Regions from separate parts of the Paenibacillus guangzhouensis genome, predicted to be linked through region 1. Evidence: riboswitches for the same ligand, from Rfam matches in the RefSeq annotation. Region 1 holds a riboswitch; each other region holds the start of a gene.
The links. A riboswitch is a leader RNA that binds a small molecule or an ion and turns the genes downstream of it on or off. The one in region 1 is predicted to bind cobalamin.

Region 1 (7,079 bases):
CCCGGTTCCACTTCCCGGTGAATTTCAGCTCACGGCGTACCGTATCACCCAGGAATCGTTGACGAACGCGAAGAAACACGGACGCGCGAACAAAGCCTCTATTCAACTGGCCTATGACACGGGTGGGCTTTCGATAGTAATAAGCAATGATGGAGTTGTACCGGGAGAGATGAAGCTGGGTTTCGGCTTGTTGAATATGCAAGAAAGAGTAAAGGAATGGCACGGAGAGGTTTCGTTCGGGAAGGAAGGCGATAGGACCTTCTCGGTGAGAGCGAGTCTACCGTATCCGGCTGCAGGCATGGAAGGAGAGAGACAATGAAGATTCTCGTAGTAGATGATCAGAGGCTCATGCGGGAAGGGTTAGCGACGATTCTGGAATTGGAACCGGACATGGAGGTGGTAGACACGGCGGTGGACGGGAGAGACGCCTATGCCAAAGTGATGGAGTGGCGTCCCGACGTTGTGTTGATGGATATCCGAATGCAGGTAATGGATGGTGTAGAGGCTTCCGCGCTCATCCTCAAGCATTTTCCCGAGACCAAAATCCTGATCCTGACCACGTTTGACGACGAGGAGCTGATTCTGAGAGCTTTGGAGCAAGGTGTGCACGGATATCTCCTGAAGGATATGCCGTCCGAGGCGATCGTCAGCGCGATTCACACCGTCTGCAACGGAGGAACAGTTCTTCAGCCCGAGATTACGTCAATGCTGCTGAAGGGGCTGAACAAGGGGATTGCTGGGAGCTCCATGCCGATTCCTGCTTTCTTGAAGGATGAGGAGGAAGGGCTTGCCAGCTTGACTGAACGTGAGAAGAATGTGTTGACCTTCCTTGCCGAAGGCTTAAACAATAAAGAGATCGCGGATGCCCTGCATATTACGGAAGGCACCGCCAAAAACCACCTGTCCAGCGTGATGGCGAAGCTGGGACTGCGTGATCGAACGCAGGCGGCTATTTTTGCGGTTCGCCGTCTCTTATAAGGAAATGACATTACTTTTGGTATAGAGATTCCCCTTGATTATTCATTACTTTTCGCACGTTTGCTCGGGTGCCGTCCTTGCTACAATCATTCCATAGGAAGTCGGAGCAAAACCGACGGATGATGGACAAGGGGAGGAACAACCACGATGAGAGAGGACTTTGTATTCCATATTCTAAACGATCAATACGCCAAGCTTCTGGAGCTTGCAGAGAGATGCCCAGCGGACGGGCGTAATAAGGTGCCGGACGGCTTCAACAATTCGATTCACTGGCATATAGGCCACGTGCTCGTCTCCACAGAATTTCATATTTTCTATTTATCTGGCAATATGCAAGCGATGACGCTTCCGCCCGAGTATATGGCTTATTTCGGTTACGGCACGAAGCCTTCGGATTGGCTTAACGAACCTCCAACCTGGGAAACGCTGATCGAGCAACTGAAGGTGCAGCCCGACCAACTGCGGGAATGGCTGAAGGATAGGCTGATGCAGCCCGTGAAAGATAATTTCTTCAGCGCCGAAACGTTCGGGGGGCTGGTCGTTTCCACAGCTCTGCATGCGTCAAATCATGTGGGCAATGTCTCCGCTATGTTGAAAGCATTGAAGTAGAAGGCAATCCCGTGAAGCTATTCTGATCGTATCGATGCTGCCGATGGCTGCTATGAATTTATGGTTGTTTGCAAATGAGGTCGAATCTACACAATAAAGAAATATGGTGCTGTACTTTCTATAAGGCCAGATTCAATTATTGACGCAGTGCATGTGTTCAAATGCTTAGGTAATAATTCATTTATATCAAGATAACCAGTTATTTTTCGTCAGAGAGCTTACGTTAATTACCAGTATAGAACACTATACATACATGCTTTTTTCTATTGTCGGGATATTCATGTCGCTAATGAGTATATTTTCTTGTCGTTATATTCGCGTCAATAATTCGGCGGACCATACTCTAAGGAACATGCATGAAGTAATTTGGAGTCTGCCAATTCTGCTGTTTGGTATAGCTGTTGGCTATAACTGGATATAGTATTATCCAGTTACACTATATCCGAGTAAACATGGTATCTTTCTTGTAACAACATTTGGCAAGGAGTGTTACGAGATGGCAAAGAGTAGTGTATTGGGATATCCACGGATAGGTGCAGATCGGGAATGGAAGAAGGCGCTTGAAGCATTCTGGGCAGGGAAGCTGGATGAATCCGCATTTCAGAGTCGACTGCAAGAGCTTCGATTGAATCATTTGCGCAAGCAGCAGGAGAAGGGGATCGACCTCATCGCGGTTAATGATTTTAGCTATTATGATCATGTATTGGATACCGCGACGATGTTCGGGATTGTCCCAAGTCGGTTTGAATATGAGGGCGGTGCGGTGCCGTTGTCACTCTATTATGGCATTGCTCGCGGTACAAAAGATGCGACGGCAAGCGAAATGACGAAATGGTTCAATACGAACTATCACTATATTGTGCCGGAGTTGAATGGTGCGACACCGACGTTGACAGAGAATAAACCGCTTAATGCATACCGAGAGGCGAAAGAGAAACTTGGCATTGAAGGCAAACCCGTCATTCTCGGGCCGCTGACTTTCTTGAAATTATCCAAAGGGTATAAGGTTGAAGAGACAGATGCGTGGCTGGATCGCCTTGTCCCTCTCTATGTGCAAGTCCTTAAAGAACTTGCGGAAGCGGGTGTACAGTGGGTACAGATCGATGAACCGATTCTTGTTACGAAAATAGGCGGCGATGATATCGCGAGACTGAAGACGATTTATGAGACATTCGCTACGGCGGTTCCAGGGCTGAATGTGTTATTGCAGACTTATTTTGAATCTGTCGAGCACTATAGCGAGATCATTCAACTGCCAGTGCAAGGGATCGGACTTGATTTCGTACACGGACTAACAGGCAACTTGAAAGCGATCCAGGACATCGGATTCCCGGCGGACAAATTCCTGGGTGCAGGGGTTATTGACGGCCGCGGTATCTGGAGAGCAGATTTGCGTGAGAAGCTGGGTCTACTCGAAGTGTTGTCGAAGATCGTCTCGGAAGATCGTATCCTCGTGCAGTCCTCCTGCAGTCTGCTGCATGTTCCAGTGACCGTAGCGAATGAAGCGAAACTCTTGCCTGAACTGAAGGAAGCCCTTGCCTTTGCCGATGAGAAGCTGGACGAGATTGTTCTACTCACGAAAGGAATTGTGTCCGGTGGTACGAGCATTGAAGATGCGCTTGCTCAATGTGATGCGGCGCTGCTCGGTCTGAAACAATCGAATGAACGGAATCGTAAAGACGTGCAGCAGACCGTTGCTGCGATCAGCGCACAGCAGCCGCAGCGCAGCCGCCCATTCGCGGAACGCCATATCGCGCAGCAGGACAAGTGGCAATTGCCGATTCTGCCAACGACGACGATCGGGAGCTTCCCGCAATCGGCTGAAGTCCGCAAGGCGCGTCAGCTCTGGCGTAAAGGAGAATGGTCGCCTGAGCAATACGAAAGCTTCATTCGGGATCAAATCGATATCTGGGTCAAGTTGCAGGAAGAGATTGGATTGGACGTTCTTGTACATGGGGAATTCGAGCGTACGGATATGGTGGAGTTCTTCGGGGAGAAGCTGGCCGGGTTTGCCTTCACGCAATATGGATGGGTGCAGTCGTATGGATCACGCTGCGTGAAGCCGCCGGTTATTTTCGGGGATGTGGCTTTTGTCGAGCCGATGACGGTCGAAGAGACAAAATATGCACAATCGAAGACCACGCGTCCGGTCAAAGGGATGCTTACCGGTCCGATTACGATCATGAACTGGTCATTCGTTCGTGAAGATATTACCCGCGAGCAGATCGCATATCAGCTGGCGTATGCTTTAAGACAAGAAGTAGAATCACTGGAACAAGCAGGCATCGGCATGATTCAGGTGGATGAACCAGCCGTTCGTGAAGGCTTACCGCTCAAGGAACAAGATCAAGCGACATACCTCGACTGGGCTGTCAAAGCATTCCGCATGACCACATGCACGGTGCAAGAGACGACGCAAATCCACACGCATATGTGCTACTGTGAATTCCATGACATGATCGATTCGATTGAAGCGATGGATGCGGACGTCATCTCGATTGAGACTTCGCGCAGCCATGGCGAGCTGATTCATAGCTTCGAAGAGAACACGTATGAGCTTGGTATCGGTCTCGGCGTATATGACATCCATAGCCCTCGGGTACCGGAAGTGGAAGAAATGACAGGCATGATCGATCGTGCGCTCCGCGTTTTGAATCCGCAACTGTTCTGGATCAACCCGGACTGCGGTTTGAAGACACGCGGGCTCGAAGAGACGGTTGCATCACTTCGCAACATGGTCGAAGCTACGCAAATCGCTAGAGAGAAATATTCCGCATAGGATCGGATGAGGAGACAGGCCGCTCGCGGCCTGTCTTTTTTTTGACGTACGGGTATAAAATTTTGCAATGACAAATATGAAATAATTAGCTATCATAATCATCATATAATCGAATATCAAATTCAGGTGCAATGTTGGTAGAGATCTGTAACCATGCATTGCTTAAAAGGGAAGTTGGGTGCAAATCCCACACGGTCCCGCCGCTGTAAGAGAGGAGTTCTTGCTAGAATCCACTGGGTTAACCGGGAAGGAAGCAAGGGCAATGATACTCGAGTCAGAAGACCTGCCTGTCTTGATACACCATGAACTCTACGAGCGATAGGGGGTGTTTCTTGAACGCTTATTCAAGCTGTTTATTTGAGTAAACCTCTTAACGCTACCCGTTAAGAGGTTTTGTTGCTGTATAGGGGCAAATGCCTCTCTAGCAATCGTAAGCATGATTAGATTTCTGTTGAAGGAAGGGAAGCAAGACAATGCGACAAAATAATAAGTGGATGACATGGCTGCTCTTGTTCAGCATGTTATTTACGGTATTCTTTACAAATGGAATCAACGTATTCGCGGCGGGGACTGATGTATCGCCGAATGGCTATGTCACGGTGTCGGTGGAGAAGTTCACCCTTGGGCAAGGGTACTACCGTGAGCCGGTCAAAGTGCCTTTCTATGCGGGCGAGAATGGAGCCACGGTGCTCACGCGCGTGCTGGGGGAAGATAATATTGATTATCAAGGTAGAATTAAAGACAGTTTCTATCTATCCAGTGTTCAAGATTCTACCTATGGTATAGATGTTCCGCAGTATATTTTAGATCAAATTCATTTAAATGGTTTAAATATCGGAACGAAGATGGACAGTGACTGGCTGGGAGAGAAAGATTATACTCCTATGTCAGGCTGGATGTATCAAGTAAACAACCAATTCCTGAATGTTGGATTTTCACAATATGAGCCACATGATGGAGATGTTATACGTACGCAATTCACGTTATACGGAAGTGGGGCAGATCTTGGGCGACGAAGCGATTCGAATCCGGCCTACATTCAACCGGCGAACAAAGACGCTTTAACTGCGGCTATCGGGGACATTAACAGTGACCCGCAAAAGGGTTCAATTCTCTCAAACCCTGCGGTAAGATCCGCATATGATCAAGCTTATACCGTGCTTCGCACCATGGAGAGTCCGCAATTTAGCGTCGATAGTACGCTCACTGAGTTGACGAAGTCCATGAATCCTCGCATCACCGTTAACGGATTGCAAGATAAACAGGAAGTAAACCAACCTGAACTAAGCTTTAACGTGATTGCTACCGATTACAAAGCCAATGCGATTACACCAGTGGTTACGTTTAATGGGAAACTTGTCTCGGTCGAGAATGGCAAATATAATCTTTCGCTGCAATTAGGAGAGAATACCGTTTCGATCAAGGCAACAGACGACAAATCAAATTCGAGTGAAAAAACTTTTAAGATTACATATAAGCCAGCACCTGTTAATACGAATACGCCTAAAGAACAACTGGATAAAAATCTTAATTATATTCTTAACAAAGTATCAAAACCTCAATTTGGGACGCTGAATGGGGAATGGTCAGTCCTTTCACTGGCACGAGGGAATTATCCTGTACCGGATGGTTATTATGCATATTACTACAATAATGTGGTAGAAAAGGTCAAACAACTAGCCGCAGCAAATAACGGTATATTGGATCCTTCAAAAAGCACGGAAAACTCAAGAGTAATAATAGCTCTTGCTTCGATTGGCAAAAATCCTAAGAATGTCGGCGGCATTGATCTAACACAAGGATTGTCTGATTACGACTATGTCGTGAATAAACAAGGCATCAATGGACCAGTGTTTGCACTGATCGCCTTAGACACTAGAAATTATGCCATACCAACCGCGAAGGCAGGTAAAATACAGACTACAAGAAATAATCTCATCGGAAATATTTTGAGTAAAGAAGCGAATGTGAACACAAGTAATGCAGGCGGATGGGGATTAGGTTCAAAGCCAGATGTAGACATTACAAGCATGACGATTCAAGCCCTTGCACCATACTATGTTACGCAAGAAAAAGTTAAATCAGCTGTAGATCGAGCAGTCAACTGGTTATCGATACAGCAAAATAATGAAGGCAGTTATACAGCTTGGGGTAGCACTAGCAGTGAAAGCCTGTCTCAAGTGGTTACTGCTTTATCATCCATTGGCATAGATGCAAGTACTGACCGAAGATTCATCAAGAACGGTCACTCGGCAATGGAAGCTTTATTATCATTTGCTCTACCTGACGGAGGGTTTATGCATACCAAACCGGTATCAGGCAACCCTCCGAAAGCCGATGGCATGGCAACTGATCAAGGTTCATACGCCCTCGCGGCTTATGATCGATTCATGAAAGGCCAAAATCGCTTATATGACATGACTGATGTGACCAAAGAAACTCCGGATGCACCGGACGATATTGAAGTACTGATTCCAGGCGGGGATCAACCTAAAGTTGTTATTCCGACGGGGTACAACAATTACATCGTCAACATTTCGAAAGAAGATGCAGCGAAGGATATCAGCATTGAGATCCCAAGCAATACGCCGTCCAAAACGCAATTGAACCTTTCCTCTGACGGCAATCTGCCAGGCATTCAAGCCGTGAAAGGTAATGTATCGTTAACGATTCCGAAGGGAACGAAGGTAACAGACGGCGATGCATCGGCCAT
Region 2 (7,079 bases), 3.1 Mb from region 1:
GAGGTTCATGAGGGCTTTGTTCGCATTATAGCGCACGAACGATTTCACATCTGCAGCGAGTCCAATCGCTGTGTAAATCGTATCGGTATACGATTCCTCGTTCGCTTGCAGCTGCTCTAATAGTTCGTACAGATCGCGCGTGCAAGCCTCTTGCTCTTCTGCCGTTAGCTTCGCAAATACTTCTTGCGCTAAAACACCAACGTAGACCCCGTGAATACTCTCATCACGGATGATTAAGTCGATGATCTCGCCGCTGCTTGTCATTTTACCTTGACCAGCAAGGTAGAGCGGATAGAAGAATCCGCTATAGAACAAGTAGCTCTCGAGCAATACAGAAGCGGCCATCGCCATGTACAGATCACGAGGCGTGACGATCGATGTGTAGTAGCCGGAGATCAGCTTCGCTTTCTTCTGCAAATGCGGCTCATCTTCGACCCATTTGAACAACTGATCGATCTCTTCGCTATTCGCCAGCGTCGTGAAAATGCTGCTGTAGGACTTCGCATGGATTTGCTCCATCATCCCCATGAACGCAAGCACCGCCTTGCGCTGCAATCCGTCCACGTGCTCCAGAATTTTCGGCATCCCTACGCCGCCTTGAATCGTATCGAGCAGCGTAAGCCCGCCGAGTACCTTCATATACGTATCACGTTCTTCCGGCTTCAAGGCCACCCATGACATTTTGTCATCGGAGAGTGGAATCTCTTCATCCGTCCAGAACTGCATAATATTCTGATTCCAAAACATTGCTGTAAAATCGTCATCGGGACGATTCCAATTGACTGCTTTCATGTCTTTCTTCCCCCTAGTTCATGAACCTATGAACCTCTATTATACCGAACAACTAATACATTCTTCTACGGATAAATGATTCGTTCTTGTGTAATAGAGCGACTTCAAGCCTTTGCGTGCCGCATAGAGATAGTATCTTGCCAGCTCACGGGTCGTGACGTTGCTGTTCACGTGAAGAACGGTTGAAATCCCTTGGTCGACGTGCTGCTGAATTTCAGAGATCAAATCGATGACCTTGAATTGGTCCATTTGATACGCCGATTTATAGTAGAAATAGTTATCCTTCGCCAAGTACGGCATTGGGTAGTAAGTCGTTGAGTTCGCGTACGTCCGCGTCTCGATATGCTCAACAATCGGCATGACGCTTGATGTTGCATTTTGAATATATGAAATACTTTGCGTTGGCGCAATCGCCAAGCGGTATGCATGGTACAAGCCATGTGCTTGAACTTTAGCCTTGAGTGCTGTCCAATCTTCTGGCGATGGAATCTCCATGCCTGCGAACAGCTTCAGCACTTTCTCCGATGATGGACGGAAATCCGTCTCTTCGTATCTTGTGAAGTAATTCCCGTTCGCATATTCCGACTTGTCAAAATCACGGAACGTCTCGCCGCGATCGCGGGCGATTTCCATACTTTTCTCGAGCGAGTAGTAGTTCATCATCATGAAGAACGCGCTAGCGAATTCCTTCGCATCATTGCTGTCATACGCAATTTTGTTCTTCGCAAGGTAACCGTTCAGGTTCATCGCGCCGAGACCCACCGAGTGCATCTCGTCGTTTGCTTTGCGTACCCCTGGCGCATTCGGAATGCTCGTCATGTCGCTAACGGCCGTCAATGCTTCAATTCCTTCATGAACGGATTCTTTGATTTTCCCGTGTTCCATAACGTTCACGATATTTAACGATGCTAAGTTACAGCTAATATCGCGGCGGATCACATCTCCCTCGCCATAGTTGCCGATTTCGGATGTCTCTTGCAGCTGGAAGATCTCCGTACAGAGGTTCGACATCTTCACGGAACCGATACCTTTGAGGGCATGAGCTTCATTCGCATTGGTCTTATTCATGATGTACGGATATCCGGACTCGAGCTGGATCATGCCGATCTTCACGAGCATATCACGTGCGCTCATGATGACCTTCTTCTTCACCTTATCGTTCGCAAGCAATTCATCATACATCTGATCCAAATCCATGTCATCCAAATGTACGCCGTATTCTTTGTAGACCGAATAAGGAGCGAAGACATGCAATGGTTGGTTCTCTTCTGCCAAACGGTAGAATTTGTCCGGTACGATCAGACCGATCGAAAGTGTCTTAATCCGCAATTTCTCATCCGCGTTGATCTTCTTACAGTCGAGGAACTCCACAACGTCCCAGCCGAAAATATTATAGTATCCTGCGCCGGAGCCTTTACGCTGACCCATTTGGTCCGCATAGGAGAATGCATCCTCCATCAGCTTCAGAACAGGCATGATTCCTTTTGCCGCGCCTTCTACGCCTTTAATCGCCTCTCCGCGTCCGCGAAGCTTCGATAAGTTCACTGCAACACCGCCACCGATCTTCGATAGCTGCATGCACGTGCCAAGCACATAGTTAATGGAGTTAAGCGCATCGTCCATCTCAAGCAGGAAGCACGATACCATCTCCCCACGGCGTTTCTTACCGGAGTTCAGGAAGGTTGGTGTTGCAGGCTGAACGCGTTGCTCCATCATCGCTACCGCAAGACGTTTCGCTTTGTCGAAATCGCCATCCCCTAAGTGAAGAGATACCATCGATACGCGATCGGAGTACTGCTCTAGATATTGCTTGTGGTCATTACTCTTCAAGGCGTAATCCAGATAAAATTTAGAAGCTGCCATATAGGACTGGAATTCGAATCCTGAAGCTCTTGTTAGTTCAAAGATTTCCTCGACCTGGGCAGCCGTATATTTCTCATATACATTCTCGTAGTATTCGTGCTCAATCATATAGTTAACTTGCTCTTGGATCGTATCGAACCGCAAGCTCTTACTTGCTACCTCTTCCATAAATGCTGTTACCGCCTCATGGTCGCGATCCAAACGGAAAAATCCGTCCGCGTCACGAAGCATCAATTGGTTATTTAACTCAATATGCCGCAATGCTGTTCACTCCTTCTACAAAACGTTGCACATCATTTGTCGTGCCCGATAGTTCAAACTTCGAAATGACTGGTACATCATACATCATCGCAATCGTATCCGCGCTCTTCGCAAAGCTCGTTCCCCAGTTACGGTTCCCGCTCGCCGATACGCCTTTCATTAACGATCCGTTCTTCTGCAAGAAAGATTGTACCTTCTCTGGAATTTGACCGAACCCTGTCGTGTACGTAATCAGAACAAATGGCTCATCCATCTGTGTCTGCTCGTCAATCTCCACAGTTTTCATATTCAATTTATGTACGAATCTTCTTACATTCCCGGTCTTAGAATCATATGCGATGACCATTTCGTAACTCAGTCCTCTCTCTTATACTCACAAAAAAAAGCGCATTTGGCGCAAACAGCCAAACGCACCTTAACGGTTGGTTCACTCATTAAGACGACGCTAGCACGTTCCTATCTCCGTAGGCATGACATGTGCAAATGACAGGCAGGTCTCCTGGCTCAAGAATCATCGTGATTGCCGCCTTCCCAATTTGTACGATTTGTACTAATCAGTGGCTCTCTAGCAACCGCTCCTCTATTACAGTGGCGGGACCGCGCCGGATTTTAACCGGTCTTCCCTATTAATCTTTGCACTCTAACACTAGAGGTGCAAAAAACCTGTACATCACGATATGTAGTTGTGCTTAATCAATTTACATCAATATATTGTGCTTGTCAATACAATAACATGCCTATATTTCGGGTTGGAAAGGGATACAATCGGCGTAAAATAAGGGTTTTATATCATTAAAAATTTTGTTTTCTAAAATTTATTTTAGATTTCATAGATTTCTTCTTGTCCATATCTAGTGGCACGAATTTCGTCACAACACAAAAACCGCTGCCGAATTGGCAACGGTTCTCGCTCTCGATTCACGTTCGAGATTAAGCCTGTATTGTCGTACCGCCTTGGCGTTTCAGATCCAGATCACGGATCATCTGCTTCTCCACGCGATCGATCTTGTAGAACATGAATAGGATGATCGAGATCGTGAAGCAGATCAGCGGCAGCCAGACGAAGTTGAATTGAATGGATGCAAGCGCCGAGCTGGATTGCTCTTGATTCGGCACATAGTGCCCAATATTTAGAATCCACGCGGCAAGCGCACCGCCGATCCCCATCCCGAACTTCACGCCGAATGCACTTGCTGCGGTTAATAGACCTTGCGCACGTATGCCGGATTTCCATTCGCCGTAATCAACGGTATCTGCGAGCATCGCAAATAGAATACCAGCCGCAAATCCCAATCCAATATTCCCAATGACAATGGCTGCAACAATTAACGGAATAGAGAACATACTCGCCGCGATAAACGCGATAAGCTGTCCCACTGCCCCAATGATAAATCCTAGTACAGCAGTCTTCGTCTTTCCAAGGCGCTTCGTTAGCACAGGTGCAACGGCAATCCCGACCAGCAGCATAATATTAAGTCCATTAACTAATGGGATCAGATCCTCGCGAGCGAAGTTATATTTGAAGAAATAAATGGCGGACTGACCTTTTCCTGTCATGGCTAGCCACAAAAATACGTTAATCACAAGCAGCAGCCACCATGGCGTATTGCCTTTAATCGCCTTGATTCCTTCCTTAAACGGCACGGCCTGATTGCCATTCGCCGTCTGCACGCGTTCACGTGTATTAGCGAACGTAATGAAGAACATGACGACCGCAAGCGATGCGAAGAGGATCATCGTCAGCATGAAGCCTCTCTGCTGGTTGCCCCCACCAAAGGCCGCAACGAGCGGCAGCGCACCGATACTAACAATTAATCCACCGATTTGCCCGAAGATCATCCGAACGGAATTGACGACAGTACGCTCTTGAGAGTTGCTCGTCAAACTTGGCAAAAGGGACGTCAGCGGCAAGTTAATTGCGGCATACAGAATACCCAATGCAATATACGTCACGTATGCATAGATTAGTTTTCCCGAATCGCTGAAATCCGGTGTCATGAACGTTAACACCGCGACGACTGCAAATGGGATGGCGAGCCATAAGAAGTAGGGTCTCGATTTACCCCATTTTGTATTCGTACGGTCGATCAGCACCCCGATAATCGGACTGTCAAAAGCATCGATCACCCGTGCAACCAGGAACAACGTTCCGACCGCAGCGACATTTAATCCATAGACATCCGTGTAGAAAAACATGAGATATAGCGTGATCATTTGAAATATCAAATTTGATCCTGTATCGCCTAATCCATAACTAATACGCTCTTTCCATGAAACTTCTGGCTTCATGAAGATCCCTCCAACGATCAATTTGTGTAGCTATCCGCTCGTGCTGTATGGTTGGCCCCCCACCATGTAAGCCCTTACATTTTGAATTATATTAAATTTTAACGGGGGCAACTTTCCGATTCTTAATCTAAACCATGTCAATTTTTCTGCTTATCCAAGACCGCTAGGAACCGCTTACATCGAATCACAAAAAAAGACACCTTCGAAACGCATCGAAAATGTCTTTTCTTCTCCATCAAAAATGTCGCAGCGGCCGCAGCTCATAGAACCGAACCTCATGCGGACTTAACGTATATTTAAATCGCGCCGCTGACTCATGAATCTCAATTGTCTTATATTCTTGCCAAGGCGCAGCCTTTTGGTTCAAATAGTCGACCATCCCGGGCGTCAATTCGGCCGGTGCTCCCATCGCCAGCCACGTGTCGTAGGCGCTTCCATGCTCCCGATTGATATGCATGCTGTGAAGCTCATAGGTCCCCGGCGGGATGTCCTCGCAGGTGAAGCTCATCTCTAGATCATTCATATCTTGGAAGACATGATATCGATTCAGCGAATCGATGCCCAGCGCGTCCTGCATCTCATAAAGCTTGTCATAATGGCAATAATGGTACAGGAGCAATTGATAGCAGTGCCCCCGCTGCGTCAGGCAATAACCTTTTCCACGATCCCGTAACTGGTCGCCCAGCTGACTCAGCATCTGGTAGACGTAATAGCCCGGCTTCTTGATGCCATTATTCGTAATTAGCCCCAGCCCCCCATGGAACGTCTCACGTGGCGGCGGCAGCTCTTCCAGATGATCGGTAAGGGTCCAATAGGCCAAACCTGTTATGTCCTCATTCTCAACAATATTCTTCGCGATGTAGGCTGCTTTGAAGACAGTATCATTCGTCAGATCCCGATGATCTCCCGTTGCATTCCATTCGGTAATATAAATCTCTGGCATCTTGATCTTCTCTTGCTGGAACTTCTTCTTCAGCAACGTCATCGTCTCGGCCAGATAGTCGTTCGCCCTGCTGGTCGGCAGCCATGTCACTTCTCCGTTCTCACCAAGCACCCCTGACGGATAACTGTGGAAAGAGAAGAAGTCCGGCATGCAATCCTGACTGCGGCAAAAAGCCCAGTACGACGACAGCCACTCTTCTTGGTAAATCGTATCCGAAAGGATTTCAGGACCTCCGAACTTCAAATCGGGACTAATCCGCTTCACCGTACGATAGGTTGCTTCATACATCGCCAAATAATCTTCCATCGTATCTTTCCAGAACAAGAAGAGATCCGGTTCATTCCAGCATGTATATTTCCAAGTGCGAAGCGTCTCCAGGCCGTAGCGATGCTCGCAATGTATCATGAATTGACGAATCAGCTCTGCCCATTGATTCAAATCCTTCGGCTTGCTCACGTTACTCTTCTTATAGAAGATGCCCTGCTCACCGCTCGCCAAGTCTCTTGGCATAAATCCAAACTCAATATACGGCTTAAGCCCGATCCCCTGCAAAAAATCGAATAGCTGGTCCACATAGAAAAAATTATAGATGGGGTTCCCCTGCGTATCCTCACGATAGACCATCATCTCATCATCGAATATGCCATGAAACCGAATATATTCGAAATTCAACAGAGACTGCATCGATCGTACATGCTGCTGTACCTCGTGATAGAGCCCTTCCTTTGCTTTGCCGATCGTACAGATTTTCTGCCAATAAGGCTTAAGCGGTTTGGCATTCCCCGTCAACTGAAGGTGGATTTCCTGCGTCACCACACCCTTATCCGACGTTCGATCGACCCGCGACAGGTTTCGATCCGGCAAATATTTGAACAACGCGCCATAAGCGTTCTCGCGATCAAATTCCAGATAAGACGAAATTTTCTGTCCC
Region 3 (7,079 bases), 1.8 Mb from region 1:
CACGATACTGCCGGCCAAGCGGATATTCCGGCACAATGCCGCTGCCTACCTCGTTCGTCACGAAGATTAACGTGCCTGCATAATGACGAACCAGCTCCACGAGCTGGTCAATCTGCTGCTTCACAAGCTCGTTCGCATTTGGATCTGCCTCACAGCGCAGCAGAATATTCGAGAGCCACAGGGTCAAGCAATCCACGAGAATCATCTTCGACCCTTCGAGGTCACTCAGCAATGCGATCAACTCGTACGGCTCCTCCATCGTCTTCCATTCAAAAGCTGCTTGATCCCGCTCTGCGCGATGCATGGCAACCCGCTCACGCATCTCATCATCATACAGCTGCGCCGTCGCGATATAGATTCCGCGATCACCATACATAGCGCAGAGCCTCTCAGCGAAGGAACTCTTCCCGCTTCGCGCACCGCCCGTAACCAGAATCGGCATGCCTATCTTGCCCCCTTCTCTTCTACTATCCTATATGAAATGTTTATTCCGCCGCGTCTTCGCCCGAGCTTATGCCGGCACTGGCAAACGTCGCCATTTCACGCATAATTTTGGTCGCCGCATCGATTAGCGTAAAGGCCAATACAGCGCCTGTTCCTTCGCCAAGCCGCATGTCCAATTGAAGCACTGGCGTTAATCCGATTTCCTCGAGCAAGCTCTCGTGCCCTTGTTCTTGAGATAAATGCGATCCAATCATATAGCCGCTTGCTAACGGTTCGATCCGGCTCGCGATAAGCGCTGCTGCCGAAGAGATGAACCCATCGATCACTACCGGGCATTGATGTCTTGCTGCACCCAGGATCACGCCGACCAATCCTGCGATTTCTAGTCCACCGACCTTCGCCAGAACATCCAGCGCGTCCTTCGCATTCGGACGATTCACTTGAATGGCTTGACGTACAACGGCTTGCTTATGTAACATCCGTTCATCATCGATGCCGGTTCCGCGGCCAACCGTCTCTTCAGAAGACATGCCCGTCAGCACGCTAAGAATGGCAGCGCTCGCCGTCGTATTCCCAATCCCCATCTCGCCTGTCGCAAAGATGCTATACCCCTTCGCCACATATGCCTCCACGATCTCAGCCCCTGTGAGGATCGCTTGAATCGCTTCATCTTGGGTCATGGCCGGACCTTTAGCCATATTGGCTGTGCCTTTGCGAACTTTGCGGGAGACGAGCTGCGGGTGCGCCAAATCAGCATTCACGCCGATATCGACGCATATGACGTCTGCCCCAGCATGACGCGCCAATACGTTCACAGCGGCACCGCCGTTTAAGAAGTTGTAGACCATCTGCGGCGTCACTTCGGCAGGGAATGCACTAATGCCCTCTTCGCACACCCCATGATCGCCTGCCATGACAATGACGGCTTTCTTCGCAAATGCAGGATGCAGTTCACCTGTAATGCCGGCAACCTGTGCTGCAATCTGTTCCAGTTTGCCTAGGCTGCCTGGCGGCTTCGTCAATTGATCCAGATGCTGCAACGCATCCTCCACCAACTGTCCATCTAACGGTTCAATATGGGCAATGAGTTGTTCCAATCGTTCTTTCATCATGATAGCTCCAATCTGTGTATGTTTTCACGAATGTCATTAAACTTCTATTTGTTTTCACTTCCTAGTGTCTCATGGGATTCCGGTTGAAGCAAGATTTGCGGCGCCCCATTCACGGGATGCGGAATAATAATCGGTTCCGTGCCGAAGACTTCATGGACACGCTCCCGGCTTAAGATTTCACTCGGTTCGCCGATGGCAACCTGTCTGCCGCCATGCAGCACCAGCAATTGATCACAATATTGCGCCGCTAAGTTCAGATCATGAAGGACGGCGATGATCGTTAATCCGCATTCACGCTGCCACTTTCGCACATAATCCATGAATTGCAGCTGATACCGAATATCCAAATACGTCGTTGGTTCATCCAGCAGCAGAATTTCGGGTTGCTGCACCATCACTTTGCCGAGGGCGACACGCTGCCGTTGTCCCCCGCTGAGTTCATGAAGGGGCCGATCCAACAGCTGTGCGAGGTTCAATTGCTCTGCGATGCCGCCAATGAGCGTCGATGCGTCCGTCTGATCTTGGCCAAGCCAATTCTGGAATGGGAACCGCCCCATCTCCAGCACCTCCTGCACCGAATATCCGACAGGCGGCAGCGATTCCTGCTGCAGCACGGCTAGATGCTGGGACAGGGCTTTCCGCGAATACGCCGATAAAGACTTGTTGCGGATAACAATCTCACCCGCTGATGTCGGCTCTACCCCGGATATACACTGCAGCAGCGTTGATTTCCCGCTTCCATTCGGACCGATAATGCCAAGGCAGGTTCCAGGCTCAACTTCAAAATGAATATCCTGCAGCACCTTCGCAGCCCCATAATGCTTATCTACATGTTCGACTCGGATCATGAGAATCGACCCCTTCGCGTTTTTTTGTTACGGTGCAGCAGATAGGCGAAGAACGGCGCGCCGATAAATGCGGTAACCACACCGAGCGGAATTTCCGTCGGTGCTAGGACGGACCGGGCCAGGGTATCTGCAATGACCATATAGATTCCTCCGCCGATCGCGGATAGAGGAACGATCAGTCGATAGTTCGAACCGACCAGCAATCGAATCATATGCGGAACGATCAAGCCCACGAAGCCGATCACCCCCGATACGGATACGGCTGCAGCGGTCATGAAGGTCGCAGTTAATAAGATGATCATTTTCGTACGATCCACGCGAATTCCCAAATGCGCTGCCTCGCGTTCTCCGAGTGCGAGAATGTTCATCGTCCTTGCGTAACTCATTACAATGATAAAGCCAATCGCCAAATAAGGTCCGAGCACTGCAGTATATGCCCATCCGCGCAGGGATAGGCTGCCCATGAGCCAGAACATAATCTCATTAATCGTCTTATCCGATAATGCGACAAGCAAGGACACGAACGCCCCCAGAAACGCCTGCATGACGACACCAGCGAGGATAAGCCGTTCCGTTGGAATTTTGCCTTCATCCTGCGCAAGCCGCATGACAACCCATAACGTTAGAACACCTGTCGTGAAAGCGACGATCGGGACCGACCACTGGCCAACAAGCGAGTATTGGATGCCAAAATAGATCATAAACGCCGCGCCAACGGAAGCGCCGGAAGATACGCCAAGCGTGTAAGGATCCGCAAGCGGATTACGGAGAACACCCTGAAATGCCGCACCGGATAGGGACAGACAAGCCCCTACCAATACGCCAATCGCGATGCGAGGAATCCTCACCTTCAATAAGATCTGATCATAGGAAGAGGGCCATGTCTTCGGAATCATATCTTGGAACCATGGGATCTGATGCAGCAGAATGGCTGGAATTTGCTGCAGCGGAATATGCACTGAGCCAATGGTAGCCGAGACGCAAATCGTAAAAAGGAGGAGGAGTATTCCTCCCCCTCCCCACAGCAATCCTGTTCGGTTCATTATTTCACCAAATCCGGATAGATCGCCTTCGCCATCGCGATCAAACCTTCGGTTAGACGCGGGCCCGGTCTGCTAAGCAAGTTGCCATCCACGCCAATCACTTGATTATTCTTAATTGCATCGATTTGATCCCAGCCGCTGCGACCTAGAATGATATCTTTAATCGGTTTGCCCGTCTCATAATCTTTGGCATCGTTCGCGAATAGAATGACATTCGGATTCGAATGAATAATATTCTCTTCATTAATCTGTACCCAGCCTTGTACGTCGGATGCCACGTTCACACCGCTGGCGATGGAGATCAGTTCATCCATGAATTCACCTTTACCGACCGTCCAGCCTGGGGAGAATTCAATGTATACTTTCTTCTTCTGATCTGCAGCGACATTCTTCACGGCTTCAACAACCGAATCGCGGTCTGCTTTCATTTTATCGATCACTTTTTTCGCTTCTGCTTGGCGGTCGGTAATTTGACCATATACTTCGATATTTTTCATAATATCTTCAAGTGTCTTCGGCTCAACTTTGAAAATTTTAATGCCCAGATCACGAAGCTTTTTCACGGATTCTTCTTTCATCGAAATACCCGTGAAGACGATATCCGCATTGGCACCAATCACCGCTTCTTCATTCGGCTGCGTAATACTGCCCATTTTTGGCTTTGAGCTCGCTGCTGCCGGGTAATCGTCATAGTCCGATACACCAACGATTTGTTGATCCAATCCAAGTGCGAAGAGGGACTCGGTCTCTGCTGGCGACACCGATACGATCTTCTCAGGTGCTTTCTCAAATGTAAATTCCTCGCCTGTCGCATCCTTAATCGTCAGCGGATACTTCGTCTTGAGGTCTGATGTTTCAGCTGTGTCCTTCTGCTCATGATTGCTGTGTTCTGTCTGAGCTCCTTGCTTCGCTGCATCCTCCGTACCCTTCGAACCGCAAGCCGCGATACTAACTACGAGTGCGAGAATGAGCGCCCACGTTGATAACCCTTTCCAAATCTTCATCCTTGTCTCTCTCCCCTTTTTCTTGATTCATGCTGAACGCTTGAACAGAGAAAACCCCAGATCCTAGAAGGACCCGGGGTACGTCAATTTCGGAACAAACGGTATGTACGCAGATTGTATGCCATACCTCTTCCAACTGAGCGCAACCCTTTCCTCGAAGGTTTGTCATTCGTATCCATAGGCAGGTCTCCTGACTTATGGGTCTTTCATGCCCTCGCCTTCCCATTCCTTTTGATAGAACAGTGGCCATTGAGGTCATCCCCAGATTACAGTGGCGGGACCGTCCCGGATTTGCACCGGATTCCCTTTTAACCCAATCGATACGCTTCTCGCACCGATCAGGACCTATAAATTTCCTATTCAATTCAGGCTATGCCTTTCAGCCTTCCACCTAGTTATTATAGGGGAAAAGCCCCCACCTTACAACTAAATAAGTCGCGTTTTTGTGGGGTCGCGATTTGAATTTCGAAGAGGAAATCTTTATCATCATAACTAATGAATATCGAACCTGTTATAGAAAGAGAGGAATGCTCTCATGGATAGAATCATGATTGTAGAAGACGATCCCAAAATACACACCTTGCTCAAGGAGCAGCTAGAAAAGTACGGCTATGAAGCTGTCGTCGCGGATGATTTCGACCGTATCGCAGATCAATTCACCCAAATTGAACCCAATCTCGTCCTGCTCGATGTTAATTTGCCGAAATTCGATGGATTCTACTGGTGCCGCCAAATCCGTCAAATCTCGACCTGCCCGATCCTCTTCATCTCAGCTAGAGAAGGGAAAATGGAACAAGTCATGGCGCTGGAGCATGGTGCCGATGACTATATTACGAAGCCGTTCGATTATGAGATTGTCATGGCCAAAATCGCCAGCCACCTGCGCCGTGCCTATGGAAGTTACGCGCCAAAGGCTTCGGAACGTTCCTTGAGTCTCCACGGCCTTACCCTGCTGCCTGAACGGCTTGAAGTCTCCTTAGCGGATCAGAGTATGGAGCTGCTGCGCAAAGAATCGCTATTGCTGGAAATCCTCGTTGAACGCTATCCGCGCGTCGTAAGCCGCGATCGAATTCTGGAGAAGCTATGGGACGAGAACCACTTCGTCGACGAAAATACGCTCAATGTATATGTCACGCGCCTTCGCAAGAAGCTGAAGGATCTGGGCATCGAAGATGCAATTGAGACAGTTCGGGGGGCGGGCTATCGCCTGAAAGTAACCTGGGCGGATGTCTCCTCATGAGGCTGTTCCTTCGTGATCATATCCCACTAATGATTGTACTCGGAATTCAAATCGTCATGACTTCTATCGTCTATGCTTTTAATGACGGCTCGGCATTATCAACCATTAGTTATGTCTTCATCATCAGCCTTTTTCTCTTGCTGGTCTTCCTCGTCTATCAATATGTGACCAAGCGGGGATTCTATGCCAGATTATCAAATCCGGAAGCGTCGATGGAGCCGATCTTTACCTCGAAGAGCAGAAGATTCACACCGATTGAACAGGCCCTGCAGGACCTGCTCGTAGACCAGTTCCGTCTGACGCAGCAAGAGCTGCATCACGCAGAGAATCGGATGAATCGCCATGTCACGTTTATGAATCAATGGGTGCATGATATGAAGACGCCGCTCTCAGTCATCCATATGACGATTCAAGATGAAGATGAGCCGATTTTTGACAGCATACGGGAAGAGACGGACCGGCTGGCTAAAGGGTTGGAGACCGTATTGTATATGGCGAGGCTGGATAGCTTCGAACATGATTTCTATATTGAAGAGGTCGATCTCGCTCAGCTATTCGGGCAATTCGTGAAGCAAAATAAACGATTGTTCATTCGCAGCCAAGTTTTCCCGAAAATCGAGATCGAAGCGCATCAAGTGGTGCTCTCCGATGAGAAGTGGCTTGGCTTTGTCTTCAGCCAAATTTTGAATAATGCCGTCAAATATTCCGCAGGCAAGAGCCGCTCCATTGAGATCAGCACGTACATGGAAGAGGAGGAGACGGTCGTCGAGGTGCGCGATTTCGGCATCGGCATTCCCGCACATGATGTGGATCGCGTATTCGAGCCGTATTTTACCGGGGAAAACGGGCGACAATATGCCGCTTCCACCGGCATGGGCTTATATCTCGTCCATGAAATCTGCAGCCGTCTCGGCCATCGAATTACCATCTCATCCGAGCAAGGCGTAGGCACGAGCGTACGGATTTATTTCACCAATACAACCGAAGACCATGATTTCCGGCGAAAGGAGTGAGGCACGTGGACATGCTTCAAGTTCGTAATATCAACAAAGTGTACAGCGGACGCAAGGCGTTCCGGGCATTGACCGACCTCAGCTTAACGATCCGCGAAGGTGAATTCGTCGGCATTATGGGACCATCCGGCAGCGGGAAGACCACCCTCCTGAATGTCATCTCGACGATTGATATGCCGTCATCTGGCCAAATTCTCATTAACGGCAGCAATCCGTATAAGCTGCGCAAGAACAAGCTTGCCGCTTTTCGAAGACAGCAGCTCGGGTTCGTCTTTCAAGAATTCCATCTCATCGATACGTTAACCATCGGAGAGAACATCATTCTCCCGCTAACGCTTGATGGCGTGCGCGTCTCTGAAATGGAAGAGCGGCTAA

Region 2: linked by a shared signal. The riboswitch ahead of nrdI (class Ib ribonucleoside-diphosphate reductase assembly flavoprotein NrdI) and the one ahead of GCU39_RS10645 (S-layer homology domain-containing protein) in region 1 are both predicted to bind cobalamin.
Region 3: linked by a shared signal. The riboswitch ahead of GCU39_RS18820 (ABC transporter substrate-binding protein) and the one ahead of GCU39_RS10645 (S-layer homology domain-containing protein) in region 1 are both predicted to bind cobalamin.

Annotation. Positions count from the first base shown of each region.
Region 1 covers NZ_CP045293.1:2,402,794-2,409,872, reverse strand. Annotated here, with positions in the region: gene GCU39_RS10665 (sensor histidine kinase) at 1-319, shown strand, start outside; gene GCU39_RS10660 (response regulator) at 316-978, shown strand; gene GCU39_RS10655 (DinB family protein) at 1,126-1,587, shown strand; gene metE (5-methyltetrahydropteroyltriglutamate--homocysteine S-methyltransferase) at 2,084-4,366, shown strand; cobalamin riboswitch at 4,474-4,670, shown strand; gene GCU39_RS10645 (S-layer homology domain-containing protein) at 4,840-7,079, shown strand, end outside.
Region 2 covers NZ_CP045293.1:6,178,614-6,185,692, reverse strand. Annotated here, with positions in the region: gene nrdF (class 1b ribonucleoside-diphosphate reductase subunit beta) at 1-792, opposite strand, end outside; gene nrdE (class 1b ribonucleoside-diphosphate reductase subunit alpha) at 832-2,916, opposite strand; gene nrdI (class Ib ribonucleoside-diphosphate reductase assembly flavoprotein NrdI) at 2,903-3,262, opposite strand; cobalamin riboswitch at 3,389-3,598, opposite strand; gene GCU39_RS27800 (glycoside-pentoside-hexuronide (GPH):cation symporter) at 3,847-5,205, opposite strand; gene GCU39_RS27795 (GH39 family glycosyl hydrolase) at 5,441-7,079, opposite strand, start outside.
Region 3 covers NZ_CP045293.1:4,177,256-4,184,334, forward strand. Annotated here, with positions in the region: gene cobU (bifunctional adenosylcobinamide kinase/adenosylcobinamide-phosphate guanylyltransferase) at 1-442, opposite strand, end outside; gene cobT (nicotinate-nucleotide--dimethylbenzimidazole phosphoribosyltransferase) at 486-1,553, opposite strand; gene GCU39_RS18810 (ABC transporter ATP-binding protein) at 1,601-2,404, opposite strand; gene GCU39_RS18815 (FecCD family ABC transporter permease) at 2,401-3,447, opposite strand; gene GCU39_RS18820 (ABC transporter substrate-binding protein) at 3,447-4,451, opposite strand; cobalamin riboswitch at 4,615-4,815, opposite strand; gene GCU39_RS18825 (response regulator transcription factor) at 4,987-5,691, shown strand; gene GCU39_RS18830 (sensor histidine kinase) at 5,721-6,704, shown strand; gene GCU39_RS18835 (ABC transporter ATP-binding protein) at 6,716-7,079, shown strand, end outside.